One region of the Pseudomonas sp. LjRoot71 genome, then DNA from elsewhere that is predicted to be linked to it. Evidence: riboswitches for the same ligand, from Rfam matches in the RefSeq annotation. Region 1 holds a riboswitch; the other holds the start of a gene.
The links. A riboswitch is a leader RNA that binds a small molecule or an ion and turns the genes downstream of it on or off. The one in region 1 is predicted to bind cobalamin.
Positions count from the first base shown of each region.

Region 2: another riboswitch for cobalamin. It lies ahead of ACSQ17_RS06920 (TonB-dependent receptor family protein); the one in region 1 lies ahead of btuB (TonB-dependent vitamin B12 receptor).

Region 1 is NZ_CAXURA020000001.1:196,270-203,006, reverse strand. It holds gene ACSQ17_RS00950 (NAD-dependent deacylase) at 1-378, shown strand, start outside; gene ACSQ17_RS00945 (C40 family peptidase) at 455-1,075, shown strand; gene ACSQ17_RS00940 (C40 family peptidase) at 1,241-1,765, shown strand; gene ACSQ17_RS00935 (O-methyltransferase) at 1,793-2,455, shown strand; gene ACSQ17_RS00930 (hypothetical protein) at 2,471-2,791, shown strand; cobalamin riboswitch at 2,881-3,108, shown strand; gene btuB (TonB-dependent vitamin B12 receptor) at 3,237-5,102, shown strand; gene ACSQ17_RS00920 (hypothetical protein) at 5,151-5,723, shown strand; gene cobO (cob(I)yrinic acid a,c-diamide adenosyltransferase) at 5,723-6,334, shown strand; gene ACSQ17_RS00910 (cobyrinate a,c-diamide synthase) at 6,335-6,737, shown strand, end outside.
Region 2 is NZ_CAXURA020000001.1:1,455,508-1,462,244, reverse strand. It holds gene ribA (GTP cyclohydrolase II) at 1-333, shown strand, start outside; gene ACSQ17_RS06930 (MFS transporter) at 330-746, shown strand; gene ACSQ17_RS06925 (cobalamin-binding protein) at 746-1,543, shown strand; gene ACSQ17_RS06920 (TonB-dependent receptor family protein) at 1,577-3,484, opposite strand; cobalamin riboswitch at 3,587-3,804, opposite strand; gene dxs (1-deoxy-D-xylulose-5-phosphate synthase) at 3,871-5,766, opposite strand; gene ACSQ17_RS06910 (carboxyl transferase domain-containing protein) at 5,897-6,737, opposite strand, start outside.

The sequences.
Region 1 (6,737 bases):
GAGCTGGCTCCCTTGTATTGCCAATCCTGCGGTGCCGTCGACAGTGAGCTGGCCGCGCATTTGGATCGACCGCTGCCACCCAAATGCCGGCAATGCGCCGGGGTGCTGCGCCCGCCAGTGGTGCTGTTCGAGGAAATGTTGCCTGAGCAGGCCATCGGCACGCTGTATGACGAGGTGCGCAAAGGCTTTGAGGTGGTGATCAGTATCGGCACCAGCGCGAGCTTCCCGTATATCGTCGAACCGCTGTTGCGTACCCGCCAGGCGGGTGGCTTTACCGTCGAGATCAACCCGCAGCGCACTGACTTGAGTGGGCGAGTGGATGTGCACCTGCAAGGGCGGGCGTTAGATGTTTTGCCGAAACTACTGAGTCACATCTAGGGCCATAGAATTTGCAAATGTATGCCATAGAGGGCATAGTCGCGCTCTTATAAAATTCATCGACACGGTCGTGCCCATGCTCAAACGCCTCGCACCCCTCGTGCCTATTGCACTCTCCATGGTTCTGGCCGCTTGCGCCAACCATTCGCCGCAGCCACAGCCGGAGCTGGCCGCCCAGCCCGCAGTGTTCTCCTCGACCGAGTTGGCCGAGTTTGATGAACAGGCCAAGGAAGCAGCCCTCGGCGACTTTACCGAAGAAAAATCCTACAAACTGCCGCAGCTGGCTGACAGCATCCTGTCTCACGGCCTATCGCTGGTGGGTACGCGCTATCGCTTCGGTGGTGGTTCGGTGAGTTCCGGTTTCGATTGCAGCGGCTTTATCGGTTACCTGTTCAAGGAAGAAGCCGGCATGCAGTTGCCGCGTTCTTCCCGCGACATGATCAATATCGACGCTCCTCTGGTCTCGCGCGATGAGCTGGAGCCGGGTGATCTGCTGTTCTTCAGCACCAATGGGCGTAATCGCGTCAGCCACGCCGGCATCTACATGGGTGATAACCAGTTCATCCACTCCAGCAGCAGCCGCAGCGGTGGTGTGCGGGTCGACAGCCTGGAAGATCGTTACTGGAAACGTACCTTTATCGAAGCCAAGCGTGCCCTGGCGCTGGCGCCAAGTGACAGCGTGGCGCGCCATCCTTGAACCTGTGGGAGGCGGCTGCCAGCTGCGCAGCCGTTTCCCAGGGTTATATATCTGATGCATCTCGATAGTTTTCAATGACTTGCTAGGCAAAGCTAATCTAAAGCTTGCTCTGCGGTGCGCAAGTCGGCAGAGTAGGGCGCATCCCGGCTCAGGATCGCCTTATCCATGACCGCTCTCGCCCGTTTCAGCATGCTGGTCGTCGTTGCCTTGCTCAGCGCCTGTTCCAGTCGCGCACCTACTCCAATCCCGCCACCTGTCGTGCAAACGCCCAGCAGCAGCTTTAACGGCAATGCTGATGACGTGCTGTTTCGCGCCCTCGGCTTGGTTGGCACGCCTTATCGCTACGGGGGCAATACCCCGGACGGTGGTTTTGATTGCAGTGGCCTGATTGGCTATGTCTACCGCGATGCGGCGGGTATCAGCCTGCCGCGTTCGACTCGCGAGCTGATCAGCATGCGCGCTCCGGCTGTCGGTCGCGACCGCCTGCAAAGTGGCGACCTGGTGTTCTTCGCCACCAATGGCGGCAGCCAGGTTAGCCATGCCGGCATCTATGTCGGTGAGGGGCGCTTCGTTCATGCGCCGTCGAGCGGCGGCACCGTACGCCTGGACAGCCTGAGCAACACCTACTGGCAGCGTACCTACCTGAATGCCAAGCGCGTATTTACCCCGGAACTGGCGCGCAATCCCTGATCAACCTGCGCGGCTGAGGGGCCTGCCATGACCAACCAGACGCTTACGCTCGATGCTGCTCTGCATCAATACCTGCTGGATGTTTCCCTGCGTGAAACGCCGCTGCTCAAGCGTCTGCGCGAAGAAACCGCACAGCTGAGCATGGCGCGTTGGCAGATTGCCCCTGAGCAGGGTCAGTTTATGGCCCTGCTGGTGCAGCTGACCGGTGCCCGGCGGATTGTCGAAGTCGGTACCTTCACCGGCTACAGCGCCCTGTGCATGGCTCAGGCCATGCCGGCGGACGGCCAACTGATCTGTTGCGACATTCCCGGCGACTACAACGCCACGGCCGAGCGTTACTGGTCTGAGGCGGGGGTTGCTGAACGTATCGAGCTGCGTTTGGCACCGGCGCTGGAGACATTGGCTGCGTTGGAACAGGAAGGCCTGGCCGGCAGTATCGATTTGCTGTTTATCGATGCCGACAAGGCCAATTATCCCAGTTACCTGGAACATGCTCTGCGTCTGGTGCGCCAGGGAGGACTGATCCTGTTCGACAACACCCTGTGGAGTGGCCGTGTGCTTAAGGAAAGCCCTGAAAGCGCCGATACCCGAGCCATTCAAGCGCTCAATCTGGCGCTACGCGATGACCCGCGCATCGACCTGTCCCTGCTGCCGCTGGGTGACGGGCTGAGCCTGTGTCGCAAACGCTGAACCTGCGCTGCTCGTATGCCAGAACCGATTCGCCTGCCTGCCCAGCCTGATGCCTGTGAGTTGTGCGCCCGTATGGTGCCACTGACGCGGCATCACCTGATCCCCAAGGCGCTGCACAACAAGGTCTATGTGCAGAAGCGTTTCGCCAAGAGTGAGCGCATCAGCGCTACGCTCTGGGTTTGCCGGGCCTGTCACAACCAGATCCACCGGTTGTTCAGTGAAAAGGAACTGGCATTGACCTACAACAGTCGCGACAGCCTGCTTGCAGATGAACGCCTGCGCACCTTCGTCGAGTGGCTGGCGAGCAAGCCCGCCGGGTTTATGCCCCGGCATTGATCTAGCCCGGCGTGTGTCAGGCAGCCTGCCTGCGACCTTAATGGTCTCTGGGCGGCGTTATGCGTTGACGCTCCCGGTGCAACTCTCTACCCTGCGCGCCTGCAACAGGTGCCCCCGACGCAGCGCGTCAGAGGGGTGAAACAGGGAAGCCGGTGCGTTACGTGTTGATCACGCAACAATTCCGGCGCTGCCCCCGCAACGGTAAACGAGTCAAGGATCGCCAATAGCCACTGTGCCCACCGGCATGGGAAGGCGCGATCCGGAAGCCATCGGCTTCACTCGTCAGCCCGGAGACCGGCCTGCTGCATCCACGGCATTGCGGAGGGCGTTGTCGGGTGGTTGCGGCGTTCTGCCGTGTCTGCCCGTGCTGTTCTCCCATGCCTTATATCGGCAGTGTCGCGCGGGTGGCGCGACGGAGAATCAGACCTTGCTTCGCATCCTCAATATGCGTCCGCTGGCCATTGCGCTCGCGGGCTGTAGCCCATTTCTCGCGGCCCAGGCCGCAACCCTCAGCCTGGATACCCAGGTTATTACCGCAACCCGCACCGAGCAGTCAGCGGCCAGCAGCATTGCGGCGTTCAACCTGATCGAGCGTGAGCAGATCGAGCGCAGCCAGGCGCAGTCGGTGCCGGAATTGCTCAGCCGCGTGCCGGGTATTTCCCTGAGCAACAACGGCGGCCCAGGCAAGTCGACCTCACTGTTTATGCGCGGCAGCAACTCCAACCATGTGCTGGTACTGATCGATGGCGTCAAGGTCGGTTCGGTGACCAGTGGTGGCGCCGCATTGCAGGATTTGCCCATTGAACTGGTTGAGCGCATCGAAGTGGTTCGCGGGCCACGCTCCAGCCTGTATGGCTCCGAGGCCATTGGCGGGGTGATTCAGATTTACACCCGCAAAGGCCAGGGCACGGGCTTCAAGCCTTTTGCTTCGGCAGGTTATGGCAGCCAGGACACCTATCAGGGCAGCGCCGGCTTCACCGGTACGGCCGGCAGTGGCTGGTACAGCCTGGGGGTGTCTGGTCTTGATACGGATGGCATCAACGTCAAACCGGCAACGGTCAGCGGTTATGAGCAGGACCGCGACGGCTACCGCAGCCTGTCACTGGCCGCCAAGGCCGGTTACCAGTTCGCCAATGGCCTGGAACTCGATGGCAGCCTGTTGCAGAGCCGCTCGCACAACGACTATGACTCGGTGAACAGCAAGCGCACCGCCGGCTTCGGTGCCAATGCCGAGGGTGTGCAGAAGGTGGTGGGCGGACGGGCACGTTTCAGCCCGCTGGAGCCCTGGCTGTTGACCCTGCAGGCCGGGCGCAGCGAGGACAAGTCCGACAGCTTTCAGGACCGCGCCTTCTATTCGCGATTTGACAGCCGCCGCGACTCGCTCAGTTGGCAGAACGACCTCAGCCTGGCCGATGGCCACACCCTGACCTTGGGCGCCGACTATCAGCATGACGAGGTCAACGGCACGACCGACTATGCCCGCGATTCACGTGACAACCAGGGGCTCTTTGCCCAGTACCTGGCGCAGCTCGGCCGGCATGACCTGCAACTCAGCGTGCGCCGCGACGATGACGAACAGTTCGGCAAGCATGACACCGGCAGTCTGGGCTGGGGCTATGCGCTGAGCGATGCGCTGCGCCTGACGGCCAGCTACGGCACGGCCTTCAAGGCACCGACCTTCAACCAGCTGTACTACCCAGGTTTCGGTAACCCGGATCTGCAAGCCGAAGAGTCGCGCAGCATCGAGCTGGGGCTGGCCGGTGTGCATGACTGGGGGCACTGGTCGATCAATGCCTACCGCAGTGAGATCGACAACCTGATCGCCACTGTGAATTCGCTGGTGGGCGGCAAGAGCCAGAGCCGCGCCGAAGGTGTCGATGAGGCGCGCATTCGCGGTGTCGAGTTGCAGCTGGGCAGCGAGTTGCTGGGCTGGGAATGGAATGCCAATTACAGCCTGATGAGTGCCGAGAACCGCTCACAGCGCAGCAGCCGTGGCGGCATTGCTTACTACGGCAAGGAACTCAATCGACGGCCGAGCCAGTTGTTCAACCTCGACGTTGATCGCGCCTTCGGTGATGTCAGTGTCGGTGCCAGCCTGCATGCGCAGAATTCGACCTACGACGACCTGGAAAACCAGACCGAGTTGTCCGGCTTCGCCACCCTTGATCTGCGCGGTGAGTACCGCCTCAACAAGGAATGGCGCCTGCAAGCGCGGGCGGCCAACCTGCTGGATGTCGATTACCAGACCGCCGAAGGCTACAACCAGCCGGGCCAGGCGTTTTACCTGACCGTGCGTTACCAAGCCCTTTAACCCACCCGGCCACCCCTGGCGGGTGGCTTATGACTCAGGAGCAGCTCCATGCCCGTTCTTTCAACCCGTACTCAGGTCCTGATTGGCATCGCCCTGGCGCTGCTGCTGGCCATTACCCGTGGTAATCACTTCGCCACGCTCAATCTGCCCAGCGCGTCCTGGGCGGTGTTCTTCCTGGCGGGCGTGCTGCTGCGCCCGCGTTGGGTATTTGCCGGGTTGTTTGCCCTGGCCAGTGGCCTGGATTTCTCCATGCTGGCCAGCGGCACGGTGAGTGACTGGTGCCTGTCACCAGCCTACTGGATGCTGGTGCCGGCTTACGCCACCTTGTGGCTGGCTGGCCGCCTGTATGCCGGCTGGCACCGCGACACCCTGCAGAGCCTGCTGCTGCTGGCTGCGGTGGTAGCGGTCAGTGCGTTCCTCTGCAACCTGCTCTCGGGCGGTGGCTTCTACTTCTTCTCCGGGCGCTACCCGGAGCCAAGTCTGGCTGCCTGGTTGCCGCGCATCGCGGAATACTACCCGCGCTTCCTGTCTTCCATGGCGCTGTATGTCGGCGTGGCCAGTGCGCTGTATATCGCCGTTTGGGCGTTGTTGGGTCAGCGCCGCAGCCTGGACATCCAATAATGGCCGAGTCGAACGAGCGTGATGAGCGCCACCGCGCGCGCATGCAGCGCAAGAAAGCCCTGATCGATGAAAAGATCGCCCAGGCTCAGGATGAATATGGCCTGTTGCTGGTGCACAGCGGCAATGGCAAGGGCAAGAGCAGCAGTGCCTTCGGCATGGTGGCTCGGGCCCTTGGGCATGGTTTCAAGGTAGGCGTGGTGCAGTTCATTAAAGGCGCGGCGAGCACCGGCGAGGAAACCTTTTTCCGGCGCTTCCCCGATGAGGTCAGCTACCACGTGATGGGCGAGGGCTTTACCTGGGAAACCCAGGATCGCCAGCGTGATATCGACAAGGCCCGCGAAGCCTGGGCCGTGGCGGTGCAGCTATTGAGTGATCCGGCCATCGGCCTGGTGGTGCTCGATGAGCTGAATATCGCCCTCAAGTACGGCTACCTGGAACTCGACACGGTGCTCGCTGACATCGAAGCGCGGCCGCTGCTGCAGCATGTGGTGGTGACCGGCCGTGGGGCGCTGCCGGGGATGATCGAGGCGGCGGATACCGTCACCGAAATGAGCCTGGTCAAGCACGCGTTCAAGGCTGGGGTGAAGGCGCAGAAGGGAGTGGAGTTCTAGATGGCACGCGCGGCTGCCCGGCAATGCCCGGCTCTGTTGATTGCGGCTCCGGCTTCCGGTCAGGGCAAAACCACCGTGACCGCTGCCCTGGCGCGTCTGCACCGACGTGCCGGACGCCGGGTGCGAGTGTTCAAATGCGGGCCGGACTTCCTTGACCCGATGATCCTGGCGCGTGCCAGTGGCCAGCCGGTGTACCAGCTGGACCTGTGGATGATCGGTGAGGCGGAAAGTCGTCGCTTGCTCTGGGAAGCGGCGGGTGAAGCAGACCTGATTCTGATCGAAGGGGTGATGGGGCTATTCGATGGCACGCCGTCGGCTGCTGACCTGGCGCGGCGTTTTGCCGTGCCGGTTATGGCCGTGATCGACGGCAGCGCCATGGCGCAGACCTTCGGCGCATTGGCCT
Region 2 (6,737 bases), 1.3 Mb from region 1:
GGCCTGTTGAACAAGATTCGCGCCTATGAGTTGCAGGATGGTGGCGCCGATACCGTGGAAGCCAACGAGCGTCTGGGCTTCGGGGCCGATCAGCGCGACTACGCCATCTGCCTGCCGATGCTCGATCATCTGCGCATCAGCCAGCTCAAGCTGATGACCAACAACCCGCGCAAGGTCAAGGCGCTCGGTGAGATGGGCATCAATGTGGCGACTCGCGTGCCGCTGCAGATTGATCACAACCCGCACAACAAGAAATACCTGGCGACCAAGGCCGGCAAGCTCGGGCATATGCTCGGCAGCCTGCACCAGGGCGAGGTCGAGGAAAGCCTGTGACGCGCGGCGAAGTGCGCCGTCGGCTGGCGCTGGAGTGGTGGCGGCAACTGGCCGTGACCTTGGCCCCGTTGTTTGTGCTTAACCTGCTGTTTGGCAGTGGTCAGCAGACCGGTTTGCTGACCATGCCACTGTTTATCGCTGGCCTCGCTTCGATGTTCATCAGCCTGCCGCTGTTCAGCGGTTACAAACGCGCCTTGGTGGCCACAGAAAAAGCCCTCGACAGCCCGGCTGAACATGACGCCTGGCTGGAGCTGACCCGGGCACGGCGCCTGGCGCTGCTGGGTGCTGCGTTGCCGGCTTGGATCGCCGCCCTGGCGGTCTTCGCCGGGCTTGAGGCGATCCCGCTGATTCTGCTGGCGCTGTCCAGCATCGTTCTGCTGTACCTCTATCGCATTCCTCGCCAACTCGGCTGATGCGCACGCTGATGCTCTGCATGCTGCTGTCACTGGCCTGGCCGGTGGCGGCGGCCTCGCGGGTGGTCACCCTGGCCCCGTCGCTGACCGAGATCGTCCTCGAACTTGAGGCTGGTGACTTGCTGGTCGGGCTGCTGGATGGCGGTGAGCGACCTGCTGCGGTGAAACATCTGCCCTCGGTGGGCAATTTTGGCCAGCTGGAGTTGGAGAGCCTGTTGCAGTTACAGCCTGACCTGGTGCTGCTGTGGCCGGACAGCATCAGCAGTGCGCAACGTCAGCAGCTGCAGCGTCTGGGCATTCCAGTGCTGGTGATCGAGCCGCGCAAGTTGGCCGACCTGGCCGGACAGTTTGCCGAGATCGGCGCGCGGATTGGCCGTCCTGAGCAGGGCCAACGTCTGCAACAGCGCTTCAACCAGGGCCTGCAACAGCTGAGTCAGCGCTACCGGCGCGAGCAGCCGTTGCGGCTGTTCTATCAGATCTGGGATGTGCCGCTGTACACCATCGGCGGTCAGCAGATCATCAGCGATGCCCTGGCGGTATGCGGGGCGCGCAATATTTTTGCCGAGCTGAGCTTGCCTGCGCCGCAGGTCAGCGTAGAAGCGGTACTTGAGCGCAATCCCGAGGTGATTCTGGCGGGTGTGCAGCAGCAGTTGGATGCCTGGCGCATCTGGCCGGGCCTAACGGCTGTCGAGCGCGAGCAACTCTGGCTGGTACCGGACAACGGCCTGGAGCGGCCGAGCTTTCAGATGCTGGGGGCGATGGAGAAATTGTGTGAGCGCTTGGCGCAGGCGCGTTGAAAGCCCTGGACCGAAAAGGCCCAGGGCGGATTGTCAGAACCTGTAACCAACGCTGAGCTGCACCTGCTCTTCGGCTGCGGGGTAACTGCTGGTTGCGCTGGCAAACGCGTCATAACGTTTGCCAGTGAGGTTGTTGAGGCGCAACTTGCTGCTGAACTGCTGATAGTCGTAGCTCAGTGCCGCGTTAAGCAGGGTGTAGCTGCCCGCTTGGTGCTGGTTGTTGGCATCGTCCCCCGAGTAATAGCGGTTGCCGGTATAAACCGCTTCCAGATAACCGCGCAGGCCTGGCACGATCAGGTAGCTGAGGTGTGTACTGGCCGTATGGCGCGCGACCCACGGAACCTTGTTGCCCTGAAAAGAGCCCGCGCGAAACTCCGCATCGGTAAAGCTGTATTGGCCACCGATGCTCAGGCGTTCGCTCAACTGGCGCTCCGCTTCCAGCAGCAGTCCATCACGGCGGGTTTTATCCAGATTGATATTGGCCCCGCGACCATTCCAGCTGTTGGGGTTGGCAATCATTGCGTCGTAGAGGAGTTCGTCCTGCAAATCCAACCGATACAGCGTTGCTTGGTAACGCTGTACGCCGTCTTGCCACTCGATGCCACTTTCCCAAGACACGCCGGTCTGCGGTTTGAGGAACTCGACCCCTGGCAGGACAAACGCATTGTCGTCCACGTTGGCCCAGCGCAGCACATCCTCGCGCTTGATAAACAAACGCGTCTCTTGGTTAGCTTGCCAGCTCAGGCCAATGCTGGTGCTGTCTTCGCGATCTTTATGGTGTTTGCGGATCGCCTTGTTATTGTCGTCCGCTTCGCTGCTGCGATAGCCGACAGTAACGGTCACGTCGCGGCCTAGTTCCTGGCTTAACTGGCTATACCAGTCGCGCTGGGTTTGCTGGAAGTCGGTGCCCCAGGATGATTGGGCGTCACTGCTTATGTGGTCGTGACCCAGTAGCCATTCTCCTGCCCCCAGGGTGTTGTCGTAGCGTGCACTCAGTCTGGGACTGATGCTTTCAGTGCGGGTGTCCTGGGTGAAACGGTCCGGTGCAGCAAAACTGCCGACACTGTCCTGATCGCTATGGCTGTAGTCGAGGTTGGCAGTCCATACGTCACTCAGTTGCTGCTCCAGGGCAAAACGATGCACCTGCGTCTTGCTGTCATTCCAGGCCGTTGAGTCACTTTGCTTGCGATCTGTACGGCGTTGCGCCCTGGTCAGGGCATTGGGGTAGAGCAGCTCATCGTCGACCGTTTGGTACTCATACAGCGCATGGCCATTGTCATGGTCATAGCGCAGGCGGGCGAAGGCGTTGCTGTAACTGGCATTGTTATGGTCGCGATAGTTGTCAGCTGTTCGCGACTCGCCGCTCAGGTAGGTCGAAAATCCACCGCCGAGCTGCTGGTAGATATGCCCGCGAAAGGCCTCCAGGTCATGGCTGCCGCGACTGGCTTCGAGATAGCCCTCATTGCTGCTTGGGGTGCGGGTGACAATATTGATAACGCCACCTACCGCTTGGTCGCCATAGAGGACTGTACCTGCGCCACGAATGATCTCGATGCGCTCGATATTGCCCAGCGGCACGCTGTTGAGGTCGGCTCCGGCCTGGCTGGGTTGGTTTAGGCGCCGACCATCGACCAGGATCAGGGTGTTGTTAACCGCATTCTCGCCGAAGCCGCGCAGACTGAAAGTGGCTCGGCTGCCATCGCCAATGGTGTCGCGTATTTGTATACCGGCCTGGCTGCGCAGTACGTCAAGGAGTGATGACGCCGCAGTTGCTTCAATCTGCTGGCGGTCGATTACTTTGACGCTCGCGGGCACCGGTGCTTTGAGCGGAGTCGCACGAGTAATGACCAGTGGTGGCAACTCGTGGTTGCGGCTATCGCTGGCAGCAACGCTGATGCTGGGCAACAAGGCCACAGCCAGGGCAAGACGGGACAACTTCATCTAGAGAATCCTCAAAAGGTCGGGAGACTTTTGAGGAGGGCAGGGACAAGAACGGGCGTGCGCAGAGGCAGCCTGAGCTTGACGGTGATGCCCTCCGCAACACCAGTCGCATCCAGCAAGGCCGGTCTCCGGACTCTCGACATACGTGGCCTCGTCCTTCCCAGATTGCTCCAGTGGACAGCGTGAGGTGACGTGCAGAATGGCTCTGCGGTCGATTACCGTTGCGGGGGCAGTGCCGGGATGGCTCGTCATGAGCGCACCGGCTTCCCGTTTAACGCCGCTTCACGGATGAAGGGCGCACCTTGGCGGAAGTAAAACGCCGCGCACCTTAATGCGCGGTTACTGCAATTACAAGTGAGCGTCGTTCAGCTCGGGATCAATGGCGCTCAGCTGGCCAGGGTTGCCAGGCGCTGGCGTACGGCCGCTTCGATGCCAGCGGCATCCAGGCCGCATTCGGCGAGCATCTGCGCCGGTTTGGCGTGTTCGACGTAGTAGTCCGGCAGGCCCAGGTGCAGCACGGGTTTGAGCAGGCCGGCATGGGCGAGGAACTCGCTGACCGCGCTGCCGGCACCGCCCATCACGCTGTTCTCTTCGATGGTCACCAGCAACTCGTGGCTGGCCGCCAGCTGGCGTACCAGGGCTTCATCCAGCGGTTTGACGAAGCGCATATCGACCACCGTGGCGTCGAGTGCGTCGCCCACCTTGAGCGCTTCGCTCAGTTGCACGCCGAACACCAGCAGGGCGCTTTGCTTGCCCTGGCGGCGAACCACGCCCTTACCGATTTCCAGCGGTTCCAGGCCTGGTTCGATGGCCGCATTCGGCCCGCTGCCACGCGGATAGCGGACGGCGGCAGGGCCATTGAACAGATGGCCAGTGCTGAGCATGCGGCGCAGTTCGTTCTCATCACTCGGGGTCATCACCAGCATGCCGGGGATGCAGCGCAGGTAGGAGATGTCGAAGCTGCCGGCGTGGGTCGGGCCGTCCTCGCCGACCAGACCGGCGCGGTCGATGGCGAACAGCACGTCGAGGTGCTGCACGGCTACATCGTGGATCAGCTGGTCATAGGCGCGCTGCAGGAAGGTCGAGTAGATCGCCACCACCGGCTTGGCGCCGTCGCAGGCCATGCCGGCGGCGAGGGTCACTGCGTGTTGCTCGGCGATGGCTACATCGAAATAGCGCTCGGGGTAACGTTCGCTGAAGGCCACCAGGTCGGAGCCTTCCTTCATCGCCGGGGTGATGCCGACCAGGCGCGGGTCTTCGGCGGCCATATCGCACAGCCACTGGCCAAATACGCTGGAGTATTTCGGCCCGCTGGCTTGCTTGGGGGCGGCCGGCGCGTTGATCGGCTCCAGCTTGGTGATAGCGTGATAGCCGATCGGGTCGACCTCGGCCGGGGCGAAACCCTTGCCCTTTTTGGTCACCACATGCAGGAACTGCGGGCCGTCGAGGTCGCGCATATTGCGCAGCGTCGCCAGTAGGGTGGGCAGGTCGTGGCCGTCGATGGGGCCGACGTAGTTCCAGCCCAATTCTTCGAACAGGGTGCCGGGGACCAGCATGCCTTTGGCGTGTTCTTCCACCTTGCGGGCGATTTCCCAGGCACCGGGCAGGTGCGAGAGGATCTTCTTGCTGCCTTCGCGCATGTTCGAGTACGTGCGGCTGGAGATGATCTTGGCCAGGTAGTTGGATAGGCCACCGACGTTCTTGGAGATCGACATGTCGTTGTCGTTGAGGATCACCAGCATGTTGGCGCCCACGTCACTGGCGTGGTTCAGCGCCTCGAAGGCCATACCGGCGGTCATCGCGCCGTCGCCGATTACTGCCACGGCCTTGCGCTTCTCACCTTTCAGGCGGGCGGCGATGGCCATGCCCAGGGCGGCGCTGATGCTGGTGCTGGAGTGGCCGACGCCAAAGGTGTCGTACTCGCTCTCCGAGCGGCGCGGGAAGGCAGCGATGCCATCCTTCTGGCGCAAACTGCCCATCTGCTCACGGCGACCGGTGAGGATCTTGTGCGGGTAGGCCTGATGGCCCACGTCCCACACCAGGCGGTCGTCCGGGGTGTCGAAGACGTAGTGCAGGGCCACGGTCAGTTCGATCACGCCAAGGCCTGCGCCGAAATGCCCACCGGTCTGGCCAACGGTGTATAGCAGGTACTGGCGCAGCTCGTCGGCCAGCGTCTCCAGCTCGGCTTCGCCCAGGCGACGCAGTTCGTCCGGCGTGTTGGCACGGTCTAGGAGGGGCGTCAGCGGGCGCTCACGGGGAATCTCGTGGAAGGTCGTCGGCATCAGGCAGATCGTTATCGGTGCAAAAGATGCGGCAGTTTACCCGAAGCGCCGGAAACTGCCCAAACAAGGTTCGGTTCCATGCACCTCGCGCCTGGATGCACGGATGGTGCATCCAGGCGCGCTCAGCGGACTACCAGGTATCCACGCTGCGCTTTTTGCCCTCGCGCGGCGCGGGCTTGGGTGTGGCATTGAGGCCGCGCAGTAGCCAGGCGCGGGTTTCCACGGGGTCGATCACCGCATCGATCTCCAGAAAGCTGGCCATATTGATGCCCTTGCCATTCTCGTAGGCCTTGGCCACCAGCTTGTCGAACAGCTGCTGGCGTGCCGCCGGGTCCTCAACGGCGGCCAGTTCCTTGGCAAACCCCAGGCGCACCGCGCCTTCCAGGCCCATTGCACCAAACTCGGCGCTGGGCCAGGCGATGGTGAACAGTGGCGAATGGAAGCTGCCGGCGGCCATGGCCTGGGCACCGAGGCCGTAGCCCTTGCGCAGCACCACGGTGAAGAACGGCACCGTCAGGCTGGCGGCGGCGACAAACATGCGCGAGACATGGCGCACCGTGGCCTGCTTCTCCGCCTCCGGGCCGACCATAAAGCCGGGGGTGTCGCACAGCGACAGCAGCGGAATATCGAAGGCGTCGCACAGCTGCATAAAGCGCGCAGCCTTGTCGCCGGCCACCGCATCGATAGCCCCGCCGAGGTGCGCCGGATTATTCGCCAGCAGGCCGAATGGCTTACCTTCGATGCGGATAAATGCGGTGATTAGACCGGGGGCAAATTCGCGGCGCAGTTCCAATACGGAGCCCGTGTCCGCGAGTGTGCGGATGACCTGGCGGATGTCGTAGACGCGCAAGCGGTTTTCCGGGATCAGGTGGCGCAGCTCGCGCTGATCGGCGCAATCCCACTCGGTTAGCACGCCCTGGAAGTAGCTCAGGTACTGCTTGGCCACTTGCACCGCTGCGGCTTCGTCGGCT